Regions from separate parts of the Lysinibacillus sp. LK3 genome, predicted to be linked through region 1. Evidence: a T-box and tRNA genes for the amino acid it is inferred to sense, from the RefSeq annotation. Region 1 holds a T-box; the other holds one or more tRNA genes.
The links. A T-box is a leader RNA that pairs with one kind of tRNA and senses whether it is charged. The one in region 1 lies ahead of ileS (isoleucine--tRNA ligase), so its partner is inferred to be a tRNA-Ile.
Positions count from the first base shown of each region.

Region 2: it has a tRNA-Ile gene. The T-box ahead of ileS (isoleucine--tRNA ligase) is inferred to sense a tRNA for this amino acid. The anticodon was not compared.

Region 1 is NZ_LDUJ01000016.1:87,689-90,942, reverse strand. It holds gene VK91_RS12365 (DUF3221 domain-containing protein) at 1-669, shown strand, start outside; T-box leader at 862-1,100, shown strand; gene ileS (isoleucine--tRNA ligase) at 1,162-3,254, shown strand, end outside.
Region 2 is NZ_LDUJ01000011.1:71,442-74,695, reverse strand. It holds tRNA gene VK91_RS06940 (tRNA-Val) at 3-78, shown strand; tRNA gene VK91_RS06935 (tRNA-Asp) at 83-158, shown strand; tRNA gene VK91_RS06930 (tRNA-Thr) at 167-242, shown strand; tRNA gene VK91_RS06925 (tRNA-Tyr) at 250-333, shown strand; tRNA gene VK91_RS06920 (tRNA-Trp) at 338-411, shown strand; tRNA gene VK91_RS06915 (tRNA-His) at 460-535, shown strand; tRNA gene VK91_RS06910 (tRNA-Gln) at 545-619, shown strand; tRNA gene VK91_RS06905 (tRNA-Lys) at 633-705, shown strand; tRNA gene VK91_RS06900 (tRNA-Arg) at 724-800, shown strand; tRNA gene VK91_RS06895 (tRNA-Pro) at 816-892, shown strand; tRNA gene VK91_RS06890 (tRNA-Ala) at 908-983, shown strand; tRNA gene VK91_RS06885 (tRNA-Ser) at 997-1,089, shown strand; tRNA gene VK91_RS06880 (tRNA-Phe) at 1,096-1,171, shown strand; tRNA gene VK91_RS06875 (tRNA-Gly) at 1,177-1,250, shown strand; tRNA gene VK91_RS06870 (tRNA-Ile) at 1,255-1,328, shown strand; tRNA gene VK91_RS06865 (tRNA-Asn) at 1,335-1,411, shown strand; tRNA gene VK91_RS06860 (tRNA-Glu) at 1,413-1,484, shown strand; gene VK91_RS06855 (nitric oxide synthase oxygenase) at 2,054-3,100, shown strand; gene VK91_RS06850 (hypothetical protein) at 3,150-3,254, shown strand, end outside.

The sequences.
Region 1 (3,254 bases):
GATAACTTTTTATATTTTGAATCGACCTTTGCTTATGCGCAATCGAAAAAACTAGTACCTACACAAGAGCAAGTAGATAAGGCACTCGAACAGTTCATGGAAGAGTGGAGCTATGAGGATGATACTCGGCCAACTTATGATAAGCTTCTGCAAATGTTGCAAGTCACAAACGAAGGGTTTATAGAGAACTATGGCAAGCCAATTGCCTATAAAATGGCTACATTTGACTTATTATGGGAGGCAAGCCAAGCCGATTATAAGGATGTAAGTAATCCCATTCGTACATGGCTTGTCGAGCAAGAAGCCATGAATTATTTAGAACAACATTATCATAAAGACATTGCCGCCTTACGAGAAAAATATAAAATCCCAGAAAAGGACAGCCAAATGAAGCTCATCAGAAGTGGAACGGTCTTAGCGATCAAGGAACATGAATTTTTAGTTGTCTCAGGCGTCTTGGCTAGCGAGGTTGGGCAAAAATCTGTCGATGAATTAGTGCAAAAACATAGTAATGGTACATGGTTTCCTCTAGTGGATGTCCCGCAAACACTATCAGTTGGTGATCGAGTAGAAGTACAGTATAGACAGTCGATTGGGAACGATGACGCTCAGCCATTCATTGATTATAAGGATATCGTAGAAATGAAAATAGTAAAGGAATCTCACTAACAAGAAGCTAGACATTCTTGTGCTATTCAATAGTAAAACATTGCTGAAGAGCTTTTTGATTCAAACCATTCAACAGCCACAATATGCTGATCTCCATCAAAGTATTGCCACTTGTCTCAACGAAATTTTTTAAGATTGTCCACCGTTGACAGACAATTGGTAATTTGCTAAGATGAAGGACAATAAAAGCATACAAATTCGTTGATGAGAAAGAGTAGTGTTTTACTTTGTTCTACAGAGAGCCGACATTTGGTGGAAGTCGGTGTGCAGGTGTTACATGAAAATCCTCTCTGAGAAGATTAGCTGAATGGAGTAAGCTAATCCGGGTGTCTACCGTTAAAAAGAACACGTATGATTGTACGTTGCTGAGTGCTATTGGCTATCGTGTCAATAGAATTAGGGTGGTATTCGCGGTTAACCCCGTCCCTTTTCCTTGGGACGGGGTTTTTTGTATGCCTTTTATACAAATTTGCTTGTATAGGAGGAACTAATATGCAGAAAGAACAAAAGAAAGAAACAACGGTTGAACGAGAAACAAGGATTCGTACATTATGGGCGCAAGAAGGGACCTTTGCAAAATCCGTAAGTAATCGTGCTGAACAGCAGCCCTTTGTATTTTATGAGGGACCCCCAACAGCGAATGGTTTACCACATGTTGGCCATGCATTTGGTAGAACCATAAAAGATGTGGTGGCACGTTATAAAACAATGCAAGGCTATTTAGTTGAACGCAAAGCAGGTTGGGATACACATGGGTTGCCTGTGGAATTAGGGGTAGAAAAGGCATTAGGAATCTCAGGAAAGCAGGAGATTGAGAACTATGGGGTGGAGCAATTTATTCAAGCATGTAAGAAGAGCGTTTTTACCTATGAGCAAAAATGGCGTACTTTTACAGAGCAGCTTGGCTACTGGCTTGACATGGATGATCCTTACCTAACATTAAGTAATGACTATATTGAATCTGTGTGGCATATTTTAAGCCATGTTCACAAGGAAAAACTGTTATACAAAGGACATCGCGTTTCACCTTATTGCCCTAGCTGTCAAACTTCCTTAAGCTCTCATGAGGTGGCACAGGGCTATAAGGATGTTAAGGATTTATCCGTTACTGCAATGTTTAAGCTAGAGGATCGAGACGAATATATCTTAGGCTGGACAACGACGCCTTGGACATTACCAGCCAATGTAGCCTTGGCTATGAATCCTGCTCTTCGATATGTCCGTGTAAGGCATGCAAACAGCATCTATATACTAGCCAAATCGTTGGTATCAAAGGTTTTTTCAGAGCCTGTAGAAATATTAAGTGAGCATGACGGACAGGAGTTTGCAGGTGTTTCCTATCTATCACCATTTTCCTATGTAACCGTCGATAAAGGGCATATCATTGTCATGGCAGATTATGTGACAGAGCATAGTGGAACAGGAATTGTACACATAGCACCTGCTTATGGAGAGGACGATTATAAAACGGTGCAGCAACATGGCTTGTCCTTTGTCAATGTAGTTGATCTTAAAGGCTGTTATACAGAAGCGGTACCTGAGCTTGTTGGACGATTTGTGAAAGATTGTGATGTCGATATCATTAAAATGCTTGCAGCAAAAGAGCTTTTATTTACTAAAGAAAAATATGAGCATAGCTATCCGCATTGCTGGCGCTGTGATTCACCATTATTGTACTATGCAACAGATAGCTGGTTTATCAAAATGTCGGCATTAAAAGAGCAGCTTTTACAAAATAATCAGCAGGTGACATGGCACCCTACCCATATTAAGGATGGACGATTTGGCAACTTCCTAGAAAACTTAGTGGATTGGAATATTAGTCGTAATCGTTATTGGGGAACACCACTCAATGTGTGGATTTGTCAGGATTGCAATCATGAGGAGGCACCTAACAGTGTTGCAGCGCTACAACAATTAGCCAAAGGAGCTGTCAAAGAACAATTAGAGCTCCATAAGCCATTTATAGATGACATTGTCTGTACCTGTCCTGTCTGCCAGGGCGACATGAAACGTACGCCTGAAGTTATCGATGTTTGGTTTGACAGTGGCTCGATGCCATTTGCCCAACAGCATTATCCTTTTGAAGACAAAGCGAACTTTCATCATCAGTTTCCAGCAGATGTGGTCATTGAGGGCATCGACCAAACGCGAGGATTTTTCTATAGCTTATTAGCAGTATCGACCTTGTTTACAGGAAAACCACCTTATAAAAATGTGCTATCGTTAGGGCATGTACTCGATGAGCATGGACAGAAGATGTCCAAAAGTAAAGGCAATGCATTAGAGCCTGTTGAGTTAATCCAGGAGTATGGAGCAGATGCTCTACGTTGGGCATTTTTAGTTGATAGCTCACCATGGAATCCAAAGCGTTTTTCGAAGAAAATTGTCTTAGATGCGAAATCTAAGCTGGTGGATACACTCGACAATACGTTTAAATTTTATGACATGTATGCCCAAATCGATAACTTTACGTATGATGCTACAAATACAGGTACACGTTCACAGCTAGATCATTGGATATTGTCCCGCTTACATCACACTATCCAGCTTGTCACAACCTCTATGGATGATTATCAATTTAC
Region 2 (3,254 bases), on a different contig from region 1:
GTGGAGGATTAGCTCAGCTGGGAGAGCACCTGCCTTACAAGCAGGGGGTCGGCGGTTCGAGCCCGTCATCCTCCACCATTTTGGTCCCGTGGTGTAGCGGTTAACATGCCTGCCTGTCACGCAGGAGATCGCCGGTTCGATCCCGGTCGGGACCGCCATTATTATTGCCGGTGTAGCTCAGTTGGTAGAGCAACTGACTTGTAATCAGTAGGTCGTGGGTTCGACTCCTATCGCCGGCACCATTCCCTTGGAGGGGTAGCGAAGTGGCTAAACGCGGCGGACTGTAAATCCGCTCCTTAGGGTTCGGCGGTTCGAATCCGTCCCCCTCCACCATTTTAGGGGCATAGTTCAACGGTAGAATAGAGGTCTCCAAAACCTTTGGTGTGGGTTCGATTCCTACTGCCCCTGCCAGGTATTGAGGTACTCGTTCATAATACAGCTAATATAATCTATATAGTGGCGATTGTGGCGAAGTGGTTAACGCATCGGATTGTGGTTCCGACATTCGTGGGTTCGATTCCCATCAGTCGCCCCATTTTAAAATTGGGGTATAGCCAAGCGGTAAGGCAACGGATTTTGATTCCGTCATGCCTAGGTTCGAATCCTAGTACCCCAGCCATTTTTAATTTCACGAGCCATTAGCTCAGTTGGTAGAGCATCTGACTTTTAATCAGAGGGTCGAAGGTTCGAGTCCTTCATGGCTCATCATTTTTTAATTAACATGCGCCCGTAGCTCAATTGGATAGAGCGTCTGACTACGGATCAGAAGGTTATGGGTTCGACTCCTGTCGGGCGCGCCAATAAAATCATGTTTACGGAATGTAGCTCAGCTTGGTAGAGCACTTGGTTTGGGACCAAGGGGTCGTAGGTTCGAATCCTGTCATTCCGACCATCTTTCATGATAAATGGGGCCTTAGCTCAGCTGGGAGAGCGCCTGCCTTGCACGCAGGAGGTCAGCGGTTCGATCCCGCTAGGCTCCACCATTGTAATATTTTTGGAGGTATACCCAAGTCTGGCTGAAGGGATCGGTCTTGAAAACCGACAGGCGGGTAACACCGCGCGGGGGTTCGAATCCCTCTACCTCCTCCATTTTTCGGGTCAGTAGCTCAGTTGGTAGAGCATTAGATTGAAGCTCTAAGTGTCGGCGGTTCGATTCCGTCCTGACCCACCATTATTGCGGGTGTAGTTTAATGGTAAAACCTCAGCCTTCCAAGCTGATGTCGTGAGTTCGATTCTCATCACCCGCTCCAAAATGGGCCTATAGCTCAGCTGGTTAGAGCGCACGCCTGATAAGCGTGAGGTCGATGGTTCGAGTCCATTTAGGCCCATATTATTCCGAAGTAGCTCAGTTGGTAGTAGCACCTGACTGTTAATCAGGTTGTCGCAGGTTCGAGTCCTGCCTTCGGAGCCACGGCCCGTTGGTCAAGTGGTTAAGACACCGCCCTTTCACGGCGGTAACACGGGTTCGAATCCCGTACGGGTCATCAAGCATGTAGCACAGATGTGTGTTACATGCTTTTTTCTATTCTCCTGTTCTTTAAACGATAAAAGATAATGCAATAGCAGAAAAAGACCTATTTGCAAGGTGAGGGACTGAATTTAATTCCCCTAGCATCTTACTATGGGCTCCTATAAGCCGTTTCACTTACCACGTACACTTCCATGGTCAATACTTTTGTGAAGGCTGCTTGACTTCTCTAGTATAGCGATACAGGCGAAATCCTGGCCAGAGAATTTGTGAAACTGGTTCTGCTCTATGCGAAAGCGAAGCAACAGCAGCAAGTAAGTAGCCCAGAACGTATAGCTTTTTCACATTTACAAAAATTCTATTGATTTCTTTGTTCTACAACCCCCTGAAAAAGGCTACATGACTACTGTAGCCTTTTTATAATAATTAAAATCTTTCTCCCTTACATTCTCTTAAGAAAGAGAGTCTATAGAGTAAATATGAACAAACTATTTCATATATAAAATATGTATGTTTTTTCAATTACTATTTTCATGGTGCTTGTTGTTTTGTTCCTCTAATATGAGGATAAGTGGAGGAATCGATATGAATATACAGGAGATACAGCAATTTTTAAGTCTATATCAGACAGAACAAAATGAATCAGAACTTTGGTTAAAGAATAGATTACAGGCAGTTAAGGATGCAGGTAAATATCACCCAACAACAGAGGAGCTAGTTTTTGGCGCACGTGTGGCATGGCGAAATAGCAATAAGTGTATTGGACGTCTGTTTTGGCAGTCACTGCATGTGGTAGATGCACGTGATGTTTTAGATGAAAAGGCTATTTTTCAAAAATTACTAGAACATATTGATTATGCGACAAATCATGGGAAAATTCGTCCAACTATAACAGTGTTTGCTTCAGATAGAGTACGGATTTGGAATCATCAACTAATTCGTTATGCAGGCTATGAAACAGATGCAGGCATTATTGGAGATTCACAGTCCATTAAATTTACAAAAGTGTGTGAGTCGTTAGGATGGAGAGGTAAAGGAACTGATTTTGATGTACTACCACTCGTTATACAGGTAGATAATCGTGCTCCTCAAATGTTTGTAATTCCTGAAGAAAATATAGTAGAGGTCTCAATCCGTCATCCAGAGTCAAACGATGTGGAAAAATTAGGAATGAAGTGGTATGCCGTACCTATTATTTCGAGTATGCGTTTTCAAATGGCTGGAATTGATTTTCAAGCAGCTCCATTTAACGGCTGGTATATGGGAACAGAGATTGGCGCACGAAATTTAGCAGATCATGATCGTTATAATATGTTACCTGCAATTGCAGAGATTTTTAATCTTGATACAACCAAACAATCGTCTCTTTGGCGTGATCGTGCTTTAGTAGAACTTAATATTGCTGTTCTTCACTCATTTAAAGAAGATGGTGTGAGCATTGTTGATCATCATACAGCAGCTCAGCAGTTTAAATTGTTTGAGGAGGCAGAAAAATCAACAGGAAGAGAAGTTACAGGCAACTGGACATGGTTAATCCCACCACTTTCCCCTGCCACAACTCATATATTCCATAAACCCTATGTAAATATTTATCATACACCAAATTATTTTTATCAAAAACCATGCTATTAGTGTAAAAGAATTGTTTACTTTCGATACTTTTGATGAGAGAGGGCTTACTATGTTAGATCAGCAAATTCCCAATATCCCATGGAGACAATTGACGACACCTTATGGTAGAGGTACAGCCATTCCTAAGCTGATAGAACAGGAGCAATACACACAA